2 regions of the Dendrosporobacter sp. 1207_IL3150 genome follow, and region 1 is predicted to be linked to the other one. Evidence: riboswitches for the same ligand, from Rfam matches in the RefSeq annotation. Region 1 holds a riboswitch; the other holds the start of a gene.

The links. A riboswitch is a leader RNA that binds a small molecule or an ion and turns the genes downstream of it on or off. The one in region 1 is predicted to bind thiamine pyrophosphate.
Region 2: it holds a riboswitch for thiamine pyrophosphate, as region 1 does, so the genes downstream of both, thiC (phosphomethylpyrimidine synthase ThiC) here and thiS (sulfur carrier protein ThiS) in region 1, are expected to answer to the same signal.

The regions. Positions count from the first base shown of each region.
Region 1 covers NZ_JBAIYU010000017.1:110,637-122,276, forward strand. Annotated here, with positions in the region: gene V6C17_RS09560 (deoxyguanosinetriphosphate triphosphohydrolase) at 102-1,103, shown strand; gene dnaG (DNA primase) at 1,480-3,285, shown strand; gene rpoD (RNA polymerase sigma factor RpoD) at 3,337-4,449, shown strand; tRNA gene V6C17_RS09575 (tRNA-Asn) at 4,536-4,611, shown strand; tRNA gene V6C17_RS09580 (tRNA-Ile) at 4,653-4,727, shown strand; tRNA gene V6C17_RS09585 (tRNA-Glu) at 4,738-4,812, shown strand; tRNA gene V6C17_RS09590 (tRNA-Val) at 4,818-4,893, shown strand; gene V6C17_RS09595 (tRNA (adenine(22)-N(1))-methyltransferase) at 5,003-5,692, shown strand; gene V6C17_RS09600 (Nif3-like dinuclear metal center hexameric protein) at 5,683-6,804, shown strand; TPP riboswitch at 6,880-6,986, shown strand; gene thiS (sulfur carrier protein ThiS) at 7,038-7,238, shown strand; gene V6C17_RS09610 (thiazole synthase) at 7,243-8,013, shown strand; gene thiH (2-iminoacetate synthase ThiH) at 8,006-9,136, shown strand; gene thiF (sulfur carrier protein ThiS adenylyltransferase ThiF) at 9,137-9,757, shown strand; gene thiE (thiamine phosphate synthase) at 9,761-10,420, shown strand; RNA gene rnpB (RNase P RNA component class A) at 10,480-10,832, shown strand; gene V6C17_RS09635 (ferritin-like domain-containing protein) at 10,903-11,451, opposite strand.
Region 2 covers NZ_JBAIYU010000031.1:120,362-132,001, forward strand. Annotated here, with positions in the region: gene V6C17_RS14685 (ComEC/Rec2 family competence protein) at 1-541, shown strand, start outside; gene V6C17_RS14690 (DUF3006 domain-containing protein) at 545-769, shown strand; gene V6C17_RS14695 (N-acetylmuramoyl-L-alanine amidase) at 1,028-2,554, shown strand; gene V6C17_RS14700 (GerMN domain-containing protein) at 2,554-3,123, shown strand; TPP riboswitch at 3,182-3,281, shown strand; gene thiC (phosphomethylpyrimidine synthase ThiC) at 3,465-4,766, shown strand; gene thiL (thiamine-phosphate kinase) at 4,912-5,904, shown strand; gene tsaE (tRNA (adenosine(37)-N6)-threonylcarbamoyltransferase complex ATPase subunit type 1 TsaE) at 5,916-6,413, shown strand; gene tsaB (tRNA (adenosine(37)-N6)-threonylcarbamoyltransferase complex dimerization subunit type 1 TsaB) at 6,373-7,080, shown strand; gene rimI (ribosomal protein S18-alanine N-acetyltransferase) at 7,077-7,520, shown strand; gene V6C17_RS14730 (alpha/beta-type small acid-soluble spore protein) at 7,654-7,854, opposite strand; gene tsaD (tRNA (adenosine(37)-N6)-threonylcarbamoyltransferase complex transferase subunit TsaD) at 7,962-9,002, shown strand; gene V6C17_RS14740 (sensor histidine kinase) at 9,226-10,647, shown strand; gene V6C17_RS14745 (ANTAR domain-containing response regulator) at 10,650-11,237, shown strand; gene groES (co-chaperone GroES) at 11,620-11,640, shown strand, end outside.

The DNA.
Region 1 (11,640 bases):
TATAACAAATTATAATCTGCAATGAGTATGTAAATTTTGTAAAATTAACTAGGTTGTTTGGTGTTGTATATGTATAATTAAATAAAGGGGGGCTGATTATTATGAATATACGGGAGCGTATTGAAGCGCAGGAATATAAGCTAATGTCGCCATTTGCGAGTAAAAGCAGGGAATCAGTACGTGAAAAGGAAGAAGAACTGTGCAATTTTAGAACTGCTTTTCAGCGAGACCGTGACCGGATTATTCACAGTAAAGCTTTTCGGCGCTTAAAGCATAAAACTCAAGTATATATTTCTCCAGGTGATCACTACCGTATGCGTATGACCCACAGTTTAGAGGTTGCTCAAATATCTCGTACTATTGCTCGCGGGCTGATGCTAAATGAGGATCTAACTGAAGCTATTGCACTGGGCCATGATGTAGGGCATACACCGTTTGGCCATTCTGGAGAATATGCATTGAGAGAAATAATTGGTAAATATAACCACAACGAGCAAAGTTTAAGAATTGTAGAGTATTTAGAAAGAAACGGAACTGGACTGAATTTAACCTTAGAAGTTAAAGATGGAATAGTAAATCACACTGGACCAAATAAACCATTTACTTTAGAAGGGAATATCGTTAGAATAGGGGATCGTATAGCATATTTATGCCATGATTATGATGATGGTATAAGAGCTGGCATGCTAAGACCAAGCGATCTTCCAGATAAGGTAGTTTCCGTGCTAGGCAGTAATCCATCGAATATGATAACAGTTATGGTGTCTGATATGATTACTGCATCTGAAGGGAAAAATCAAATATTGATGTCAGATGCAGTTAAAGAAGCTATGGATGAATTGCGTGAGTTTATGTTCAAAAGGATTTACCATTCAGTTGACTTAGAGCCTGATCGCAAAAAGGCTGCTTATGTAATACATAAACTTTACGATTATTTTATGGTTAATCCTGGTGCGTTACCGCAAGAGTTTCTAGATAGAGAAGAACGATGGGGACTGCAAACGACTGTGATTGACTATATTGCGGGTTTGACCGATTTGTTTGCTGTTAATATATTCGAAAAATTATTCATTCCTTCGAAATGGATAGCTGCAAGATACTAAATTCAAACTAGATTCATGAATTTGCTTAATAATAAAACTCGACGAAAGTCGAGTTTTATTATTAAGCAAATTAAATGTTTTCTGTCAAGAGGCAAAAAAGGATATTTACTGTTTATATTGAATATAAGTAACTAAAGAGATCTAGTATTAAATATGCAGATGCATACTTAACGATCTGAAAACAATGTAGAAAAAAGTCAAACCATGGTTAATTTAATTAATGTAATAGAGTTATGCCGATTGAATTAAGCAGGAAAATCCGAAAAAACAGCGAAAACATGAAATATAGTGTAAGAATGTATATATGTGTACCTTTTGTCTTATAATGTAATAAAAATATTAGATATGTATACTGGGCGCTATAAAGGGTGAACTTATGAAAGATATGGCTTATGATGAGTTTATTGAAAGATTGCGCTCACAGAGTGATATCATTAGTGTTATTTCAGACTATGTACCCCTGAAAAAAAAGGGTAAAAATTATTGGGGATGTTGTCCTTTTCATCAAGAAAAATCACCGTCTTTTTCAGTTAATCCAGAAAAAGGTTTTTTTTATTGTTTTGGATGTCAAACAGGCGGGAATGTGTTTAATTTCATTATGAAAGTGGAGAACATAGTATTTATCGAAGCAGCTAAAGTATTAGCACGCCGTATGAATATACCCTTGCCGCAAAAAGAAAAGTCGCCCCAGGAAATTGCAAATGAAAAAGAATTAGCTAAAATTTGGCGGGCAAATGAATTGGCGCGAGATTTCTTTCATGCTTGTCTTACGAAAACACGCTATGGTAAAGCTGCTAAAGAGTATCTAGAGCGGCGAGGTGTTACGGATAAGGTCATTGACGATTTTAAGATAGGTTTTGCACCAAATGCTTGGGATAAGTTAGTAACAGCATTTACTGAGCGGGGAATCGAACGGGATATTCTCCTAAAATCAGGCTTAGCAGTAGAGCGTACGTCTTCAGCAGGAATCTTAGATCGTTTTAGGAACAGGATAATTTTTCCGATATGTGACATGCGGGGAAGAGTTACTGGTTTTGGTGGCAGGGTGATTGATAATAGTCAACCTAAATACTTAAATACTTCAGAAACTCCAGTTTTTAACAAAAGGAATATTTTATTTGGTTTTGATAGTGCACATAAGTTTATACGTGAATCAGGAAAAGCGGTTGTAGTCGAAGGGTATATGGATGTTATTACAGCTCGTAATTTTGGCGTAAACAACATAGTAGCTTCACTTGGAACTGCTTTTACAGCTGAGCAGGCAAAACAGTTAATGCGATATACTGACGAAATAGTATTTGCGTATGACAGTGATGCAGCAGGGAAAATGGCTACAATGAGAGCCTTAACCATCGTTCGCGGCTTAGGTGCATCTGTAAAAATTATTTCTATTCCAGATGGTAAAGATCCCGATGATTTTATAATTAAGCATGGCGCAGAAGCTTTTAATAAACTGATAGATGAAGCCACTCCACTATTAGAATACCAGATTCGGCAAGCATTGCAAGGGACTGATTACTCAAATTTGGAGGGAAAAGTTGCGGTTGTAGCTAAAGTTGTGCCAGCATTAGCTGCTGCGACGAATGCCGTAGAGGCTAATGCACATATTGCTCAAGTATCGCAAAGTATAGGTATTGATGAGAGTGCTATTAGAAGTGAAATTAGTAAATATTTAGATCTTTCCCAAAAGGATAAAAATGTAAATAAAGGGAAAACTATTAGAATGGTAGCACTTTCAAAGAATATTGATAGTGCGGTAATCCAAGCCCAGCGACATGTTATCCGGTTAATTTGGGAAGATGATACTATTATACCATATATTCAGGCACAACTCAGTATTGAAGAAATTCAAGGTGATCTATACCGTGAGATAATTAAATCGCTCTTTGAAGCGTATAATATGGGTAAAAAAGCTCATGATGTATCGTCTGCCATGACTTTGAATGAAGCAGCAAACACTGAGTTATCACATATTTTGTTAATAGATTTGCAGCATGATGATATTCCTAAGCTGGTGGATGATTGCATAAAAACAATTAGGATAGCTCATTTAAAGGAATTATATGAACAACATCGACTTCGCGCCGATGAATTACAACGCATGGGGGATAGTCGCTTTCTGCAGGAATTAGCGGAAAGTCAGCGAATAAAACATGAAATTAGCAAACTACACTATTCATAAAATAAAAGATAGTAGAAGATTTATTGCAATAGCTACGGGAGGAGGGGAATAATGACTGAGAAGAAAAGTATGCCAAACGATAATGTTGATAAATTGCTGAGTAAGGGTAAAAAACGCGGCGGCGTAATTACCTATGGTGAAATCATGGATACCCTCCAAAGCGAAGATTTATCTCCTGATGAAATTGATGATATGTATGAAGTATTCTCCAGTAAAGGCATTGAAATTGTTGATGAAATTCCAGAAGTTGAGAACATCGACGATCCGGATATTTCAGATATGGAAGAAGTAACACCTGAAGAGGTAGATATTGATTTATCTATTCCAGAAGGTATTAGTATTGATGACCCTGTACGGATGTATCTCAAGGAAATCGGACGTGTTCCGCTTCTTACTGCCGATGAAGAAATTAAGTTAGCCATTCGAATGCAAAACGGTGATGAGGAAGCTAAGCGTCGTTTGGCCGAAGCTAATTTACGTCTCGTCGTTAGTATAGCAAAAAGGTATGTTGGTCGTGGAATGCTATTTTTGGATTTAATCCAAGAAGGTAACCTGGGTCTGATTAAAGCTGTTGAAAAATTTGACTATAATAAGGGCTTTAAGTTTAGCACATACGCTACTTGGTGGATTCGTCAAGCGATAACAAGAGCTATTGCTGATCAAGCGCGGACTATACGCATACCTGTGCATATGGTTGAAACTATCAACAAACTAATTAGAGTATCACGCCAATTGCTTCAAGAACTTGGTAGAGAACCTGTGCCTGAGGAAATTGCCCGTGAAATGGATATAAGCGTGGACAGGGTCCGTGAAATCATGAAAATTGCTCAGGAACCAGTGTCTTTAGAGACTCCGATAGGAGAAGAAGAGGATTCTCATCTAGGTGATTTTATAGAAGATCAGGATGCGCCAGCACCAGCTGAGGCGGCTTCTTTTATGCTTTTGAAAGAGCAGCTTGAGGAAGTACTTGAAACACTTACGCCGAGGGAAGAGAAAGTCCTAAGATTGCGGTTTGGACTCGATGATGGCCGGGCTAGAACTCTTGAAGAGGTTGGTCAGCATTTTGGAGTTACAAGAGAGCGTATTCGTCAAATTGAAGCAAAGGCACTTAGGAAACTTCGCCATCCGAGCAGAAGTAAAAAGCTGAAAGATTTCTTAGAATAATTTCAGAAGGAAAATAATAATAAGGATCTAAAAAAGATCTTGACATAACTTTGTGATTATTTTATAATAATATCCGTTGATAATATTCCTCGATAGCTCAGCTGGTAGAGCAATCGGCTGTTAACCGATCGGTCGTAGGTTCGAGTCCTACTCGAGGAGCCATTAGCTTTTTAGCAGATTATCATAATTTGCTTTCAATATTTGGGCCTATAGCTCAGCGGTAGAGCAGCCGGCTCATAACCGGCTGGTCCCTGGTTCGAACCCAGGTGGGCCCACCAAACTTTATATGGCCCGTTGGTCAAGCGGTTAAGACACCGCCCTTTCACGGCGGTATCAAGGGTTCGATTCCCTTACGGGTCACCAACTATGGGTGATTAGCTCAGCTGGGAGAGCGCCTGCCTTACAAGCAGGATGTCGGCAGTTCGATCCTGTCATCGCCCACCATTGAAATTAAATGCAAAGCATATGCTTTGCATTTTTTTATATAATTTAGAAATTCTATTTTAAAGATACATAACTACTGGCTATAGAATCAAAACAATGGGGTGGAATTTTGAAACTAGGTGAAAGACTTACTGCAGTTGCATCACTAATACCAAAAAACACAGTAATGGCAGATATTGGTACAGACCATGCATATTTACCGATTTACTTATTAAAGAGCAATATTATTAGATCAGCAGTGGCAGGAGAGGTTAATAAAGGACCTTACCATGCAGCTAAGGAAACTATAGAGTATTATGGGGCTGTAAACGACGTTTCATTAAGGCTTGGGGATGGACTAGATGTAATTAGGCCCAACGAGGTTGATGTTGTTGTTATTGCAGGTATGGGTGGAGGTACTATTGTCGATATTCTCGAAAAATCTCCGGAAACAGCTAAGTCGCTGCAGCAAATTATTTTACAGCCAATGAACGCTTCGGCAACATTGCGTAAATGGTTAGTTGAAAATGGCTGGTTTATTGCTGATGAACTATTAGTTAAGGAAGATGAGAGGTTGTATGAAATTATTAGTGCAAAACAAGGGAAACAAATTGAGATAGAACCAATATTATTTGATATAGGCCCGGTGTTGTGGTCGAGCCGTTCGGTTTTACTAAAGGAACATATTGAAAATCTTATTTTGCAAGCTAAGAGAATATTAAAGGAAATGGATGCAAGTGAGCAGGCCAAGAAATCTGAAAAATATCAACAGTATGCGCAAAAAATAAGAGAGTTGGAGATGAAGTTAGAATGCCTGTAAAATGCCAAGTCATTATGGATGCTATTGACAAGTTAGCACCGCGTTATTTAGCAGAAGACTGGGATAACGTAGGTTTGCTGATAGGCAGTCCAGCTCAAGTTGTTGACAATATTTTAGTTAGTTTAGATATAACAGAAGATGTTATTGAAAAGGCTGTAGAAAAAGGCGTCAACTTGATTATCTCACATCATCCGTTAATTTTTAAACCGCTTGCACATCTGCGAACAGATAATCCACAAGGAAGGATTATTGCCAGATTATTAAAAAACGATATTGCTGTATTTGCAGCACATACTAACTTAGATACTGCAGCAGGAGGAGTAAATGATATACTGGCACAGAGGCTAAGTTTGCAGGGGATAGAAATGCTTACCTCGAGTTTCTCAGAGCGTTTAGTGAAACTAGCAGTATTCGTTCCTAAAGATTATATAGAAGAGGTACGTAACGCAATAACTGAGGCTGGTGCAGGTTATATCGGAAACTACAGTCATTGTACATTTTATACAGAAGGTATAGGGACTTTTCTGCCGTTAGAGGGAACCTCGCCGTTTATTGGTGAAAAAGGTAAGTTAGAATTTGTACAGGAGTTAAGGTTAGAAACTGTTTTTCCTGAGAGGATAAGCAAACGGATAATAAAAGCCATGTTAAGAAGTCATCCTTACGAAGAGGTTGCTTATGATGTCTATCCTTTGCATAATGCAGGCAAGGAACTGGGGTTGGGGAGAATTGGCAAGCTTGTTTCAACTAAAACATTAGAAGAACTTACGCTAGAAGTTAAAAAGATATTAAATATCGAATGGGTAAGGGTGGTTGGCGACCCAGGGAAAACTGTAAACAAAGTAGCTGTTTGTGGTGGTAGTGGAGCCGGGTTAATTAAAAGAGCAGCTTTTATGGGAGCAGATGTACTTATTACTGGTGATGTAAAATATCACGAAGCCCAAGAAGCGTTATCTTTAGGTGTGTCTCTGATTGATGCGGGCCATTTTGCAACTGAAATACCTGTTGTTGATAGTATAGTAGAACATCTAGAAAAAAGTGCATCAGCAGGTAAGTGGGATATTCGTATATTTGCCGATAGTTTTAGTAAGGATATTTTTACTTTCGTAAAATAGCCAAAATTTGTTGACGACTGAAATATTAAATTATACAATAATAGCAATATTAGCTTTAGATACTCATGAAATTAATATTGATACCGAGGGAGCTCATGTTATGGGCTGAGAGTGGACTATAAGCACCTGACCTCTAACCTGATCGGGATAATGCCCGCGTAGGAAGGTAATTAAGCAATGCGCGCCTGAACCTATTCGGGAGCGTATTTATTTTTTTTAAGGGGTTGAATGAGTTGGAAATTAGCATTAATGGAAAAAAGGTTTACCTAGAGAGTGGTCTTACCTTAGCAAAATACCTGTTGCAAGAGGGTTTTAATCCTGACCACATTATTGTTGAATATAACCACGAAATTATTAGAAAAGACTGCTGGGATGGAATCGTTCTTAATCAAGATGATAATCTGGAAATTTTAAGTTTTGTTGGAGGAGGTTGATGTTATGAATGATGTATTGAGAATTGGTGGACATGAATTATCTAGCAGGTTATTTTTAGGTACAGGTAAGTTTTCTTCAAATAAGATTATTCCTCAGGTGGTTGAAGCTTCAGGATCTGAGGTTGTTACCGTTGCTTTAAGAAGAGTTGATCCTGAGTATAAGGACGAAAATATTGCTTCATTTATACCAAAGAACTGTATATTAATGCCGAACACTTCCGGTGCCCGTAATGCTCAAGAGGCAATCAGAATAGCCAGGTTGGCAAAGGCAGCAGGTTGTGGTAACTGGATAAAGATTGAAGTTATTTCAGATAACAGATACTTACTTCCTGATAACTATGAGACTATAAAGGCTACTGAAGTTCTAGCGGCTGAAGGTTTTGTTGTCCTTCCGTATATGAGTCCAGACCTAATGGCAGCCAAGCATATGGTGGATGCTGGAGCGTCGGCAGTTATGCCATTAGGAGCACCAATAGGCACTAATAGAGGATTAAAAACAAAAGAATTAGTAAGAATTTTAATTGAGGAAATATCAGTCCCGATTATTGTAGATGCTGGTATTGGCCGGCCATCCGAAGCTGCAGAAGCTATGGAGATGGGGGCTGCAGCGGTCTTGGTTAATACAGCAGTCGCAACTGCTAATGATCCAATTGCCATGGCTCGTGCTTTTGGCATGGCCGTTCAAGCTGGCAGAACAGCTTATTTAGCTGGTCCTGGAGCAACAAAGGATTATGCGAGTGCATCGTCACCTTTGACTGGGTTTTTACATGAATAAAGAATTTGCAAGGGATGAGGTTATGTCGTTTATTAATGCATTGGAACAATATGAAAAGTTCAATTATGACGAGTTTTTTGCCAGGCTTACCGACAATGATATTCAAAGAATTATTGATAAAAACCGCCTAACTATATTGGATTACCTTGCTTTGTTATCACCTTGTGCAGAAAAGCATTTAGAGGCAATGGCGCAGAAAGCCAGAAAACTGACTATACAGCATTTTGGCAAAACCATGCTTTTATACACACCGATGTATTTGGCTAACCATTGTATTAATCAGTGTCTGTACTGTGGATTTAACGTAAAAAATAAACTTCCACGTAAAAAACTTACCATGGATGAGGTCGATTCAGAAGCGAAAATTATTGCCGATAGTGGGTTGAAACATCTGCTTATTTTAACAGGTGAATCACCAAAAGAATCGCCTGTTTCATATATCATTGACAGTGTTAAGATACTTAGAAAACACTTTACGTGTATTGGGATGGAAGTTTATCCTTTATCTACAGAAGAATACAAAGATTCAGTCGAGGCAGGTATTGATGGTTTAACGATATATCAAGAAGTCTATGATAGGGATATATATTCCGAGCTTCATCCGGCTGGTCCTAAGAGAGATTATCAGTATCGCCTAGATGCTCCTGAAAGGGCATGCCAGGCTGGAGTGCGTACTGTTAACATAGGAGCTTTATTGGGTTTGAATAACTGGCGCACTGAAGCGTTTTTAACAGGATTGCATGCAGATTATCTCCAGCAAAAGTATCCAGAAGTTGAAGTGAGTATTTCGCCACCGCGCATGCGGCCGCATTTAGGTGGGTATCCTCCTAAAGTGATTGTAAGTGATAAAAACTTGGTACAGTATATAGTTGCATATAGATTATTTATGCCGCGCGGGGGTATTACCGTTTCAACTCGTGAGAGTGGTGATCTGCGTAACCATTTAGTGAACCTTGGTGTAACGAAAATGTCGGCAGGAGTATGCACTGCTGTAGGCGGCCGTGTTGAAAAAGAAAACGTTGGCCAATTTGAGATATCTGACAGTCGAAGTGTATCTGAAATGGCTAATATGCTATATGAAAATGGCTATCAGCCGTTATACAAAGATTGGCAGGTGCTATAAATGAATGAATTTATTAATGCACTTGAACGATATTTACCGGCGGATAAACTGAGTATAATTCAAACTAAGAAAATCGGCATTGCAGGAGCCGGGGGTCTTGGATCTAACTGTGCTCAGATGCTTGTGCGCAGTGGTTTTATGAGTTTTTTGGTAGCTGATTTTGATGTGATTGAATACAGTAATCTAAATCGGCAGTTTTACTTTGCGGACCAGGTTGGCAAATATAAAGTCGAGGTATTAAGAGAAAACCTTAGGCGAGTTAATAAAGACTTAATGATTGAAACTATTACAGATAAAATAGATGAATCTAACGTAGAGAAAATTTTTGCTGATTGTGATATTATAGTTGAAGCTTTTGATAAAGCTGTTTATAAAAAACTTATTGTTGAGACTTATTTGAAAACCGATAAGTTCCTAGTATCAGCTTCAGGATTGGCTGGCTGGGGCGATAGTGAAAGAATAAGAACTCATCGAATTAAAGAGAATTTTTATTTAGTTGGCGACCTCAAAACAGAAGTTGGACCTGAATGTCCACCATTGGCTCCTTGTGTACATATTGCCGCGGCGAAGCAAGCTGATGTAATATTAAGGTATGTTTTAGGACCTATGAAGGGGGAATGAAATGTGAGTATAAGAAAAGGTTTAGAGAATTTTTTAAGCACTGATATTTATGGCTTAACAGCGGAAGAATTTTCTCTGGGGCGCAGCAACATTGAAGTGGTAGAAGAGATGATAGCTGCAGGTATAAAAGTTATCCAATATCGGGAAAAAGAAAAAAAGGCTATTTATATGTATAATGAGTGCTTAAAAATACGGGAAAAAACCGCTCAAGCAGGCGTAACCTTTATTATCAATGACCATATTGACTTAGCAATTGCGATTGAAGCTGATGGGGTTCATATAGGTCAGGAAGACTTACCTCCTGTAAAGGTTAGGCAGTTAATAGGCGATTCGATGATATTAGGTCTATCAACTCATTCGCCGTCTGAGGCATTAGCTGCAGTTAAAAGTGGCGTAGTTGACTATATCGGTGTAGGTCCTATCTTCGCTACAAATACCAAAAAGGATGTTTGTGATCCAGTTGGATTAGAATACCTTGATTTTGTTGCGAACAATATTGAGCTGCCCTTTGTTGCTATTGGCGGTATAAAAGAGCACAACGTTGCTGAAGTGCAAAAACATGGAGCGAAGATAGTTGCAATTGTTACAGATATTGTTGCAGCAGATAATATATCAGAGAAAGTTAGCGATATACGTAAAGCGATGGACAAAAATGGAATGTAGATCTATATTGACGTTATGTTAATATGGTGATATAATATCAATCTAACGCAAATGAATTATGAGTAGGAAAGATGATCGCGAGTGCCTTAAGGTACTCGAGGAAAGTCCGGGCTCCATAGAGCAGAGTGCTGGATAACGTCCAGCGAGGGTGACCTCAGGGATAGTGCCACAGAAATGTAGACCGCCTGATTATTCAGGTAAGGATGGAACGGTGCGGTAAGAGCGCACCAGCAGTCAGGTGACTGACTGGCTAGGTAAACCCCACTCGGAGCAAGACCAAATAGGGAAGGGATGAAGCGGCTCGCTGAGCCTTCCGGGTTGTGTCGCTTGAGCCGGCAGGCAACTGCCGGCCTAGATAGATGATCGTCACCGCTTACGCGGTACAGAACTCGGCTTATTGATTACTCATAATAAGATTTAAAAAACCCGTTATCCTAGTGATGACGGGTTTTTATTTTTTAGAAGCTTTTTAGTTTACCATCTTATTCAGTTAATGGTTCTTCAGTGACGCAAAATAATGCATCAGTGAATTCGGCAATGTGTTCTTTTTCGCTATTCATTAAGTAACAAAAAAGTTTTTTCGTATGTTCATGCTTTGCCTTTTCCATAAATACTTGGTACTTGTTTACTGTAATTAATTCATCATTTAAGGCTCTAGTAAGATAGTCGACATTTTCAACATCTTCTCTGCTGGGGATAGATGTGTTGTCACCTGTTTTTTCTTTTGCTCGAGTCAAAAAGTCTAAGCCTACTTTTCTGAATTCTTCTTCCTGTACTGGATCTAGAGCACAAATAAGGCGCATAATTGCTGCATAGTGCAGCATTTCATCTTCTGCAGCCTCTATAAAAAGTTCAGGAAAGGCAGTTTTTCGAGCTGAATTTAAGTATAAGGATATTGCATTGCGTTCATCTGCAGCGGCTTCACGCAATAAAAGTAAATCCGGGTCATCGGGACATATAGGGCATTTATAATTAAAACTGAGTTCGGCTAGTACAGCATCCTTTTGGCTCGATTTCTTTCGTTCAGTCATACTTAACATATACCTCCTATAAGTTTTATATAGATTATGATAAAAAATGACGATTTGTGAGAGTAATTTTGACAATAGCTACTGACTGGTATATTATACAAAGGTAAATAAAAGAATTACCATAAAAAAACTTGAATTTGTAGTTCTCGAGTAGTAATCGAACTACGTTTAGTTAATACTAAAAATGGT
Region 2 (11,640 bases), on a different contig from region 1:
GCAGGTCTATGACAGTGGCATAACTACAACAACCAAAGTTTATCGTCAATATTTAACAGATATAAAAAAGAAGAATATACCTTTCAAGGTCGTTACAGGCGGGGAGAACATTGATTTTGGCGGCGGAGTAACATTTAATGTATTAGCTCCAGAAAAGCCGTTCATTGAGGAATCTGAGCTAAATAACAACAGTATTGTAGGTAAAGTTGCTTTCGGTAAGGTTTCTATGCTATTCACCGGGGATATTGAAAAAGAGGCAGAGGCTAAATTGATAAAAAACTACTCTCCAAAGTTAAAAGCCACAATACTAAAAAGTCCACACCATGGTAGTGAAACATCCTCTTCTATGGCTTTTTTGCGCGCTGTATCGCCAGAAGTAATAACTATCTCGCTGGGTGCTAATAATGACTACCATCATCCACATGCCAAAGTTTTGAAACGATATAAAGAACTAAAGTCGCAGATTTTGCAAACTGACTTGGCGGGCACTATAACTATAGTAACCGATGGTCAGAGCTATAATATTACGAAGGAGAAATAATAAATGAAAACTACAGCAGTTATTGACCGATTTGAACAAAAAAAAGCTGTATTATTAGTAGGGGAAGAAGAAGTAATAGTGAGTTGGCCAAAGAGCTTTTTGCCAGAAAAAGCAAAAGAGGGCGACTTTATAAAAATTAATATTGATATAGATGTAGAAGCTACTGCTGAGGCCAAGAAAGAGGCTGAGGATCTGCTCAAAGATTTAACCAATATTAGAAAAATCTAGTTAGTTTGTCGAAATATTCTCAAGAATTTCCAACTTAAGTCCTGCAGGAATTTGGCTGTTTGACACGAAAAAGATAAATTTAAGTCATAAAGAAAACACGGCCTGTGTCGAGCTCTGCGAAGGCAAAAATCGATGCTCCACCCCTTATGCAGTAAGAAAGTTATACTTTCTTATCGTATAAAAAATATTAAAATAAGCAATAGGAGGTGTTGGCGTATAAGTACTAGGATAGTTACTTTACTTTTATTAGTTTTCCTAATGATTCCACAGATAGCATTGGCAGGTCTGCCTGAGTTAATTCCTGATGGCAAACCCGCGGTATCGATTCCTATAAATGTAGATAGTAATGGCCAATTTCAGTCTAGTCTTGGAAATAGACTTGAAATGACTAAGTTTAACTACGCTATACATACTGATCAAACTACAAAGGCCCAAATGCTTCGGTTAGTTATTGATGTATCAGGGCCGGTACAAGCTTCTTCAATTATCGGAAATACTAACACTCTAATAGTAAATGTGAAGGGTGCATCAGTTGGTAGTTTGCAAGAGGAATTTAAACTAGATGGAAATATAGCAGATTCAGCAAATATCAAACGGTTAGATGATTCAAACAGCCAGCTGATTGTAAACTTACCTTCGATGATTGCCGAAAGTGATTATCGTGTCTTTACCTTACCAAGTAATGAAGAAGCGAAAAGACCTTTTAGAGTAGTAATTGATATCAATAAGCCAACCGCATTAACTAAACCTCCTGTAAATATAGAGGCGAAGCCTGCTGCAGACTTATCAGCTAAGAAAAATGAAATAACAAAGGTCAATTATGCACTTTCGAATGATGCCCTTACTGGTTCTCAAAAACTTCGTTTAGTATTCGATATTTCAGGACAAGTTCAGGCTACAGCTAGTATGAGTGCAACACCTGATCCTTGCCTTACAGTTAATTTTAAAGGTGCATCTTTAGGGGACTTTAAAGATGCTATGACTTTAGACGGTAAGATAGCCAATGAGGTGAAGTTTTCGGCAATAAATGCTGAAAGCAGTAAAATAATGATTAACCTTCCGGCAATGCTTGAGGACAGCGAATATAAGGTGTTTACGTTGCCTAGCGATCCGAAAGCTAATAGGCCTTTTAGGGTAGTAGTTGATATTAATAAGCCAATTCCTCCTATCGAGTTTAATTTTAAACCCGGACTTAAAGGTAAGGTAATCGTCCTAGATCCTGGTCACGGAGGAAGTGACCCAGGGGCTATAGGCTTAAATAAGCTTAAGGAAAAAGAAGTTACGCTGCCTGTAGCAATAAAAGTTAAGGCTTTATTAGAGAAAGCCGGCGCTAAAGTTATTATGACAAGACAGGATGACCGTGATGTATTTGGGGCTGCTGCTACTGCAGTGGAGGAACTTAGCGCACGTACAAAAGTGGCAAACAGCATAAAAGCTGATCTGTTTTTGAGTATTCATGCCAATGCATTTGCTAATAGGAGCGTTGGTGGCACCTCTACGCATTATTATCAGAAATCAAGATATGATAAAATGCTGGCACAAAATATCCAAACTAGCCTTATTGAGGCCGGCGGTTTAGCAGATCGCGGTATTCAGACAGCAAATTTTTATGTAGTTAAACGTACTTTAATGCCAGCAGCATTACTCGAGTTGGCATTTATATCTAATCCAGAAGAGGAAAAACTATTAGGCTCTCCTACGTTTCAGCAGGAAATTGCCGAGGGTATTGTTGATGGAATAAATAATTTCTTCCGTCAGGCTGCTAGCAGAGGGGGTGCCAAGTAATGAAACTAAGACAAAACTATTTATTACTGCTGCTCCTTTTGATAGCTATGCTAATTACTGGCTGCAGTGAAAGTAATCAGCCTTCTCCAAATGTCCCGCCGGCTGCGAATGATAATTCTGGACAAGCAGATAAAAATTCGGCAGTTCCGGCTCAGAATATGATGAAGATAACAGTTTATCATGCCACGAAAGATGCTTCGAATTTAGTAGCTGAGGCGCATATAGTTCCCAATAATGATCATCCTGCAAAAACTGCTGTTGAGCTTTTAATCAGTGGAACTAAGCAGGCAGAACTGGTTTCCGCTATTCCTGCGGGAACTAAATTGCGCAGTATAAGAATAAAAGACCATACCGCATATGTTGATTTTAATGATAAACTCATAAAAAACAGCAGTGGCGGCTCAGCGGGAGAAATTCTATTAGTGGGAGCGATAGTAAACACTCTTACTGAGTTCCCTGATATTCAGAAGGTTCAAATATTAGTTGATGGCAAAAAAGTAGATACAATTAACGGGCATCTAGATACAAGTGAACCGCTCGGTAGATCAGAAAATATTATTAAAAAATGATTGTATTACCATAGGCAATTTGCTAAAATGGTAATGATAAAGAGTAAATTCATATTATACATTCCACTAGGGGAGCATATAGCTGAGAGGCCGCTTGGCCGACCCTTAGAACCTGATTACTGGCTAATACCAGCGTAGGGAAGTGGCCGAAAAGACTGTAAATATTAACAGCCGTTTAGCCATTCTTGGTTAAGCGGCTCTTATTTTATCCTAACAGAAGCATAGTTTTCTTAAAAGCAGGATAAATGGTAAGTATCGCCTTGCGCTGTTGCTAAGGCTAGACGCAAGCCGTGTTTTCTTTATCAGTAGTAAATCGCAGATTAATTAGGGGGGACTTTTTTATGGCAACTCAAATGCAGCTTGCACGACAAGGAAAAATCACTGATGCGATGCAGATTGTGGCAGAAAAAGAAGGTATAAACGTTGAGGTTATAAGGGAAAGAGTTGCAGAAGGCACAATAGCTATCTGTGCCAATGTAAACCATACCTCACTACAGCCTAGAGGCGTAGGTCTAGGACTTTCGACTAAAGTAAATGCTAATATCGGCACCTCAAGTGCCTTTCCTGATATTGAGCCAGAACTAGCTAAATTAGAAGTTGCTATTAAAGCTGGTGCAGATGCAGTTATGGATCTAAGTACCGGTGATAATATTGATATTTCACGTCGGGCAATTATTGAAAAATCGACTATCATTGTCGGTACTGTGCCTATTTATCAAGCTACAGTAGAAGCTATTAAATCACGTGGCTCTGTTATTGATATGACAGGTGACGATATGCTTCATGCAATCGAGCAGCAAGCTAAAGACGGTGCTGATTTCATGACCATTCATTGTGGTGTAACACAAGGTGTTATTGCTCGCCTGCGTCAACAGGGTAGAGTAACCGACGTAGTAAGCCGTGGCGGTTCCTTTATAACTGGCTGGATGCTGCATAATGGTAAAGAAAACCCACTATATGAGCGTTATGATGAAATTCTCGACATATGTGCTCGCTATGATTCAACAATAAGCTTAGGGGATGGTCTAAGACCAGGGTGCCTAGCTGATGCTACCGATCGTGCTCAATTACAAGAACTTTTGGTTTTAGGGGAATTAGTAGATCGAGCATGGGCTAAAGGTGTTCAAGTTTTAGTCGAAGGCCCTGGTCATGTTCCTTACGACCAAATCGAAGCTAATATTAAATTACAAAAACAAATATGCAAAGGCGCTCCTTTCTATGTTTTAGGACCGCTGGTTACTGACGTTGCACCAGGTTATGATCATATCACATCTGCAATAGGAGGCACGCTTGCAGCAGCCGCAGGTGCTGATTTCCTCTGCTATGTAACACCAGCTGAACATCTAGGGTTACCGACAGTTGATGATGTTCGCGAGGGTATCATGGCGTCTAGGATTGCCGCTCATGCTGCTGATATTGTAAAAGGAGTCAAAGGAGCTCGCGAATGGGATTTAAAAATGGCTAAAGCCCGTAAAGCTCTAGATTGGGATAAGCAAATCGAATTAGCTATTGATCCAGAAAAAGCAGCGCGTTATCGGCAAGAACGAAATCCAGGTGGAGCAGAAGCCTGCTCAATGTGCGGTAATTATTGTGCGATGAAAATTGTTGGTGAATATTTAGGTAAACCAATCGAACAATGCTAAATGGTTACGCAGCCCTAGTGAAAACTAGTGGCTGCTTTTATTTTTTTCGATGTGTGGCATACTACGAATGCAGGAAATACTAGTATAAGCAAGAAAAGAAATTACGTAAAGCTTGTGGAACACGTACATGAATTGGGTGGTATTAATGGAACTAAAACAATTAGGCGAATTCGGTCTTATTGACCTACTAAAAGAGAACACGATTATCGATCCAGCTTCTGTTATTCTTGGTATTGGGGATGATGCTGCAGTTTTGCTGCCGACTCCGCGTCAGTTACAATTATTATCAACCGATATGCTGGTAGAAAACGTTCATTTTGACTTAAACACGACAACACCCTATCAACTTGGTTACAAGGCTATTGCTGTTAATTTAAGCGATATTGCCGCTATGGGGGGGGCTCCAAAGCATTTAGTTATATCAATAGCAATCCCCAATACGATATCAGCGGATTTTGTTTTGAATTTATATAAAGGTATGAAAGAGATATGCCGGCAATTTAAAGTAAATATAGTTGGCGGGGACACTGTAGCCAGCAAAAATGGTCTTGTTATAAATGTTGCAGTAATAGGTGAAGTTGAACCAGCTCAATTACAAAGACGATCTGGCGCTAGGCCTGGTGATTTTGTTGTTGTTACAGGTATGCTTGGAAATTCTGCAGCTGGGTTGGACCTACTTACAAAGGGTAACTGGGAAGAACTTGATTTTGCTTGGCCATTAGTAACTAGCCATCTCACTCCGAAGCCTCAGGTATGCGCTGGAAGAGTTATAGCAGCATATTCTAACAGCATGGATGATATAAGCGACGGATTAGCAAGTGAGGCAAATGAAATAGCTAAAGCTAGCAATGTTGGCCTTAGACTGTTTTCTCAAAAGATCCCAATAGCGACAGAAGTATATCAAGCTGCAGGCTTTCTAAAGCGCCCAGAGTTAGATTATGCTTTATACGGGGGTGAAGATTACCAGTTGATCTTCACAATTGATCCAGATAAATACAGTTTGTTACCTTTAGAAGAGATAGGTGAGACTTTAACAATTATTGGGGATGTTATTGATGGATCAGCTAAAGTTGAGCTTGTCGAATCCTCTGGAAAAGTTGTACAATTAGAGGCTAGAGGATACAATCATTTTAAATAGAAGGTGTTTCGATGTTTATATTTAAAACTTGTTCGCCAGAAGAGACTTTTGATTTTGGCAGACAAATTGCAAAACATACTTCAGATGGCTTTAAAATTTGTCTTAAAGGCGACTTAGGAGCTGGTAAGACACTTTTAGTCCAGGGAATAGCTGCTGAACTTAAGGCGACTGATGATGTTACAAGCCCTACTTTTAGTATTTTAAATATTTATAACGCCAAGTTGACTATTTATCATTTTGATCTATATCGATTAGACAGGACTGAAGAGTTATTTGATATTGGTTTTTATGAATATATTAATTGCGGCGGTCTGACCATTATTGAATGGCCGGATAAATTCATTGAGGAAATGCCTCAAGAGCATTTGTGGATCGAAATAAAACCTGGTGATATAACTACTGAAAGACTTATTGAAGTTAAATCAAATGGTGTTAAGTATCAACAGGTTTGCGAGGAGTTGAAAACTGTTGCCAATTCTTGCTTTAGATACGGCCACCCTTGTGTCTAGCGTAGCTTTAGCTACACAGGATACACTGGTGGCTGAGTTAACAATTCAAACTAAATTAACTCATTCAGAATTGCTAATGCCTCATATATCACAGATTTTGTCTGCTGCGAAACTAAATAAGAGTGATTTAAAAGCAATAGCAGTCAGTATTGGGCCAGGCTCTTTTACAGGACTAAGAATAGGTTTAGCTACGGCAAAAGCAATAGCGTATGCTCTTAATATTCCGCTTGTCGGTGTGCCAACGTTAACAGCGCTTGCTTATAATTGTCCAGTGCCGGAAGTTTATTTGGCGCCTATGCTTGATGCGCAGAAAAATAACGTTTATACGGCGTTATATCGATGGGAAAGTGGAGAACTTCGCGAGCTTCAGCCTGCCCAAGTCGGTATGTTTGACGAAGTGCTTGAGAAACTGACAGTTTTAAATAAACCTGTAATGGTTATGGGTGAGGCTGCAGTAATGAAAAAAGAACACATTATTTCATATGGAGATAATATACTTCTAGCACCTGCTCATTTAATAATTCCAAGAGCAGCAAGTGTAGCTGTTCTTGGTCATAAAATGCTAAATTCCGAATTAAAGAATGACGTAATGACATTAGAACCGTTATATATAAGAAGGTCTGAAGCTGAAGAATTGTGGGAACGACGCAATGGAGTTTGTGGATGAATGAAATAATTATTCGACCGATGTTAGCGGAAGATATTGAGGATGTTTTGGCTGTTGAGGTTCTTTCTTTTTCTACGCCTTGGTCGCAAGACGCGTTTGAATCGGAAATAACTAATAAGCTCGCCTATTATCTTGTGCTTGAAGATAATAGGCAAGTAATAGGGTACGCCGGAATGTGGCTGATTTTAGATGAGGCGCATATTACAAATATAGCTATTATCCCTCAGTACCGCAGAAGTGGCTTGGGCGAGAAACTTCTGCTTGAAATGATACAGAAGGCTAAGCTGCATGGCGCAGCCAGTATGACCTTGGAAGTTAGGGTATCTAACAATGCTGCGCAGTGTTTGTATGAGAAGCTAGGTTTTGAAAAACGTGGTATTAGAAAGCAGTATTATACTGATACGAAAGAAGATGCGCTTATTATGTGGGCGGAATTTTGATGGTATATAATTGGTAACCTGCGTAAAAAAAAGACCGCTTTCGCGGTCAAAGGGTGATTGGTTTTTATAGAATATGCACTATGGCACAAATGTGCTACACAAAAGTTTATGGGCGGCAATGCCGCCCAATCGGTTATTTCAGTGTTGATTCGTACTGCTCAATCATCCGGCGAACCATTTGGCCACCTACACGACCGCAGTCTGCGGAAGTCATTGTAGACCATCCTGATGAACGAACATGTTCCGCAATTCCTAGTTCTGATGCTACTTCGAATTTCATTCGATCTAGAGCGTTTTCACTGGCAGGATTTACAGGTCTATTTGATCTTGCCATTTGAATCCCTCCTTTCGAGTGATTTATTATCACTCTATCTGTAATTTGTGTATTTTCAGTTTTAATAATACGTGTAATTAAATAGCAAAAAGATGGAGGCATCTGCCTTGAATAGTTCATTAAACCAAATCAATAGCAATTATTATACATTAGCATTAGAGACAAGTTGTGATGAAACTTCAGCAGCGGTTGTTCTTAATGGGCGAAAAGTATTATCAAACATTATATCTTCTCAAATTCCGGTGCACCAAAAATTTGGTGGCGTTGTTCCTGAAATAGCATCACGTAAGCATATTGAAAATGTTATACCTGTTGTAGATGAAGCTTTAAGGCAAGCTGAAGTGTCATTAAAGGACATTACGGCAATTGGAGTAACCTACGGACCAGGTTTAGTTGGGGCTTTATTAGTTGGCGTTGCCGCGGCAAAGGCTCTTTCGTTTGCGTCTGATATTCCGTTAATTGGAGTCAACCATCTAGAAGGGCATATTTTTGCTAATTTTTTGTCGCACAGTGAGCTAGAGCCGCCATTTATGGCTCTTGTAGTTTCAGGTGGACATACATCACTAGTTTATGTTAAAGACTATAACAATTTTGAACTAGTTGGTCAGACTCGCGATGATGCGGCTGGTGAAGCTTTTGATAAAGTTGCCCGAGTAATGGGGTTACCTTACCCAGGAGGACCATATATTGATCAGTTGGCTGCGCAAGGTAATCCTTCTGCTATTAGCTTTCCGCGAGCCTTGAGTGAAAAAGGCAGCTTTGAGTTCAGTTTTAGCGGGCTTAAATCAGCAGTTCTAAACTATCTAAATAGCGCGGCACAGCGCGGGGAACAGATCAATCAAGCTGATGTTGCTGCGAGTTTTCAAACTGCAGTAGTAGACGTTTTGGTTTCGAAAGCTCTGCAAGCAGCCGAGCATTATAATGTAAATAAGCTTGTCTTAGCAGGTGGTGTTGCTGCAAATAGTATGCTTAAAAATAGATTGGAAAGCGATTGTACGGCAAGCGGCATTAAGCTATATTATCCAAGCCCAATATTATGTACCGATAATGCGGCAATGATAGCGTGCAGGGCGTATTATCAATACCAAGGTGGCAAAATTGCAGATTTATATCTAAATGCAGTACCTTCGCTCAAAATAGGGCAATAACTGTGGAAAAGTGTCGAATTATAATTTGTGGATACTGTGGATAAGTAGAAAATAGGGCCATTAATAAGTGTAGTGAATGTGTATAACTTTGTGGATATTGTGGATAAATCTAAAAGTGATATTGACTTTTATTAAATAAAAAAAGTTTACGCGAAAAGGAATTTTGTGACTAAAGGTTGAATAAAAATTAATTTAGTAATATGCCTGGAGGATGGATAGGAAAATGGGAGTTATTGGAGATGTATGCCGTAAGATAACTGTATTAACCATTGCGCAAATTGAAATACTGGATAAACTCAGCGGTATCTTTCCTTTAGTGTGCGATTTAGCACACGCTCAATTAACTATTTATACTAAGGCTACCGATGAAAATTTATTGGTTATTGCTGCCCAGTTTAGACCGAATACAAGCTTTAGCCAATATAAACCCAATTTGCTTGGAACTACTGTTTATTCAACTGAGGAGCCATTAATTTGGCGTACTATGTCTACAGGACAGCCTATCTGCGGTCAGAGAGAATGGGCACTCGGAATGTTGATGGAGATGCAGACCTACCCGATAAGGGATTATGATGGTAACATTATTGCAGTAGTTAGTTTTGAAACAAGTCATGAAGAGATTCGTACTGAAGGATATAATATTCTGCTTGATACTGCCTATAAACTTCTTATTAATGCAAGATCACCTTTTGATGGAAAACTTCATCGCGCACTTTCGGCAAGTGATGGCATTATAATAACGGATGACCGTGGTAAAATAATTTTTGCAAACGGTGCTTCAAGCAGTATTTATAAGATATTGGGAGTTGGACGGTTAGTTGGTCGCTATATTTACGATAAGCAGATAAATATGCGCTATACTAAAAAAACAACTTCTAGTCAAATGCCCTATGAGAGCGAATTGGAGGCAGGCAATTTAATCTTAGTCCAGCGAACCATTCCGATCATTCAGGGAGGGCAGGTCTTACGCACTGTAATTGTTGTTTCAGACGTAACTGAACTCAAAAAAAAGGAAAAAGAGTTACTAATAAAATCCGCGGTAATCCAAGAGATTCACCATAGAGTCAAAAATAATCTTCAGACGATTGCCAGTTTACTGAGGCTTCAGGCTAGGCGGACTAAGTCTACTGAAGTTAAGGCGGCACTGCGTGAGAGTGTTAACCGAATTTTGAGTATTTCAGTGGTTCATGAATTTTTATCACAGCAGGATGCTGAGATAATAGATGTTGCTGAAGTTGCGAAAAATATCCTGGATCTAGTTATCCAAAACATGTTAGAGCCAGACTTTAACTTACAAACCGTCTTCAATGGCGAAACGGTAATACTGCCGTCGGAGCAAGCAAGCAGCTTAGCCTTAGTGATTAATGAGCTTATCCAAAATTCAATAGAACACGGTTTTATTGGCAGGCCGGAAGGTCTCATTGGTGTGGATATAAGCACGAATCCAGACACTTATCGTATCGAAATATACGATAATGGTATTGGACTGCCAGAAGATTTTAACTCACAGGCGTCCAAAAGTTTGGGGCTTCAAATTGTAAGAACTTTAATTGAGGATGACTTAGGCGGCACTTTTGAATTGTATGCTGATAAGGGTACGCACGCGCGTATCGCAATTCCTAGAACCATTGAGGGAGGAAGATAAAAATGCAACAATTGCGTGTAGTTATTGCTGATAATGAATCAATAATTAGAATGGATTTAAAAGAGATACTTGAAGAAGCCGGTCATATTGTTGTCGGCGAGGCTACTGACGGGCTGAAGGCTATTGAACTAACGCGCAAGTATCGTCCTGATTTGGTTATTATGGATATTAAAATGCCTGAAATGGATGGCATTACAGCTGCTAAAGCTATTTCTAACGAAAAAATTTCGCCAGTACTTCTGCTAACAGCTTTCAGCCAAAAAGAAATTGTTGAAAAAGCGAAAGATTCCGGTGTCTTAGCGTATTTAGTAAAACCGGTCAAAGAAACAAATCTTTTTCCTGCTATTGAAATCGCATTATCACGGTTTCAGGAATTTGCTGAATTAGAGCAAGAGTTGGAAGATGTAAAAAACTCTCTTGAAACTCGCAAAATCCTTGACCGAGCTAAAGGGATACTGATGGATGCGTATAATCTAAATGAAACTGAAGCATACCGTCGTATTCAGCAATATAGTATGAGTAAGAGAAAGTCTATTAGAGATGTAGCTCAAGCGATAGTTGACTCTGTTACCAAGAAGAAGGAAAAATAGCAATTAGCCTGAACTGTTAGGTTTAAATTAATTAAGCATAGCAGTTCAGGCTAATTCTTTTTTTGCCCCAATAAGAAGAATAACTTCTTATTGGGATAAGTTCTATCAAACTCCGCCTAAATTAAGATCTCACTTTATATGGGCCAGTCAATGTAAAATGTAAAAGCTAAAAAACTGACTAAATTAAAGAAATTCGTAATAATAAAGCGAATTCAAGTGTTAATTTTAAAAAAAAATTAGCATAAGCCTTATTTTTCCGTTTATTGCTCTTGATTTTTGGCAATGAATTATATTATGATAATTTATGGAATTAGCACTCGCGATTGGTGAGTGCTAACAAATAAACTAATAATATAAGACATCATAAAGGGAGGTTACTTCAATGATTAAGCCATTAGGCGAC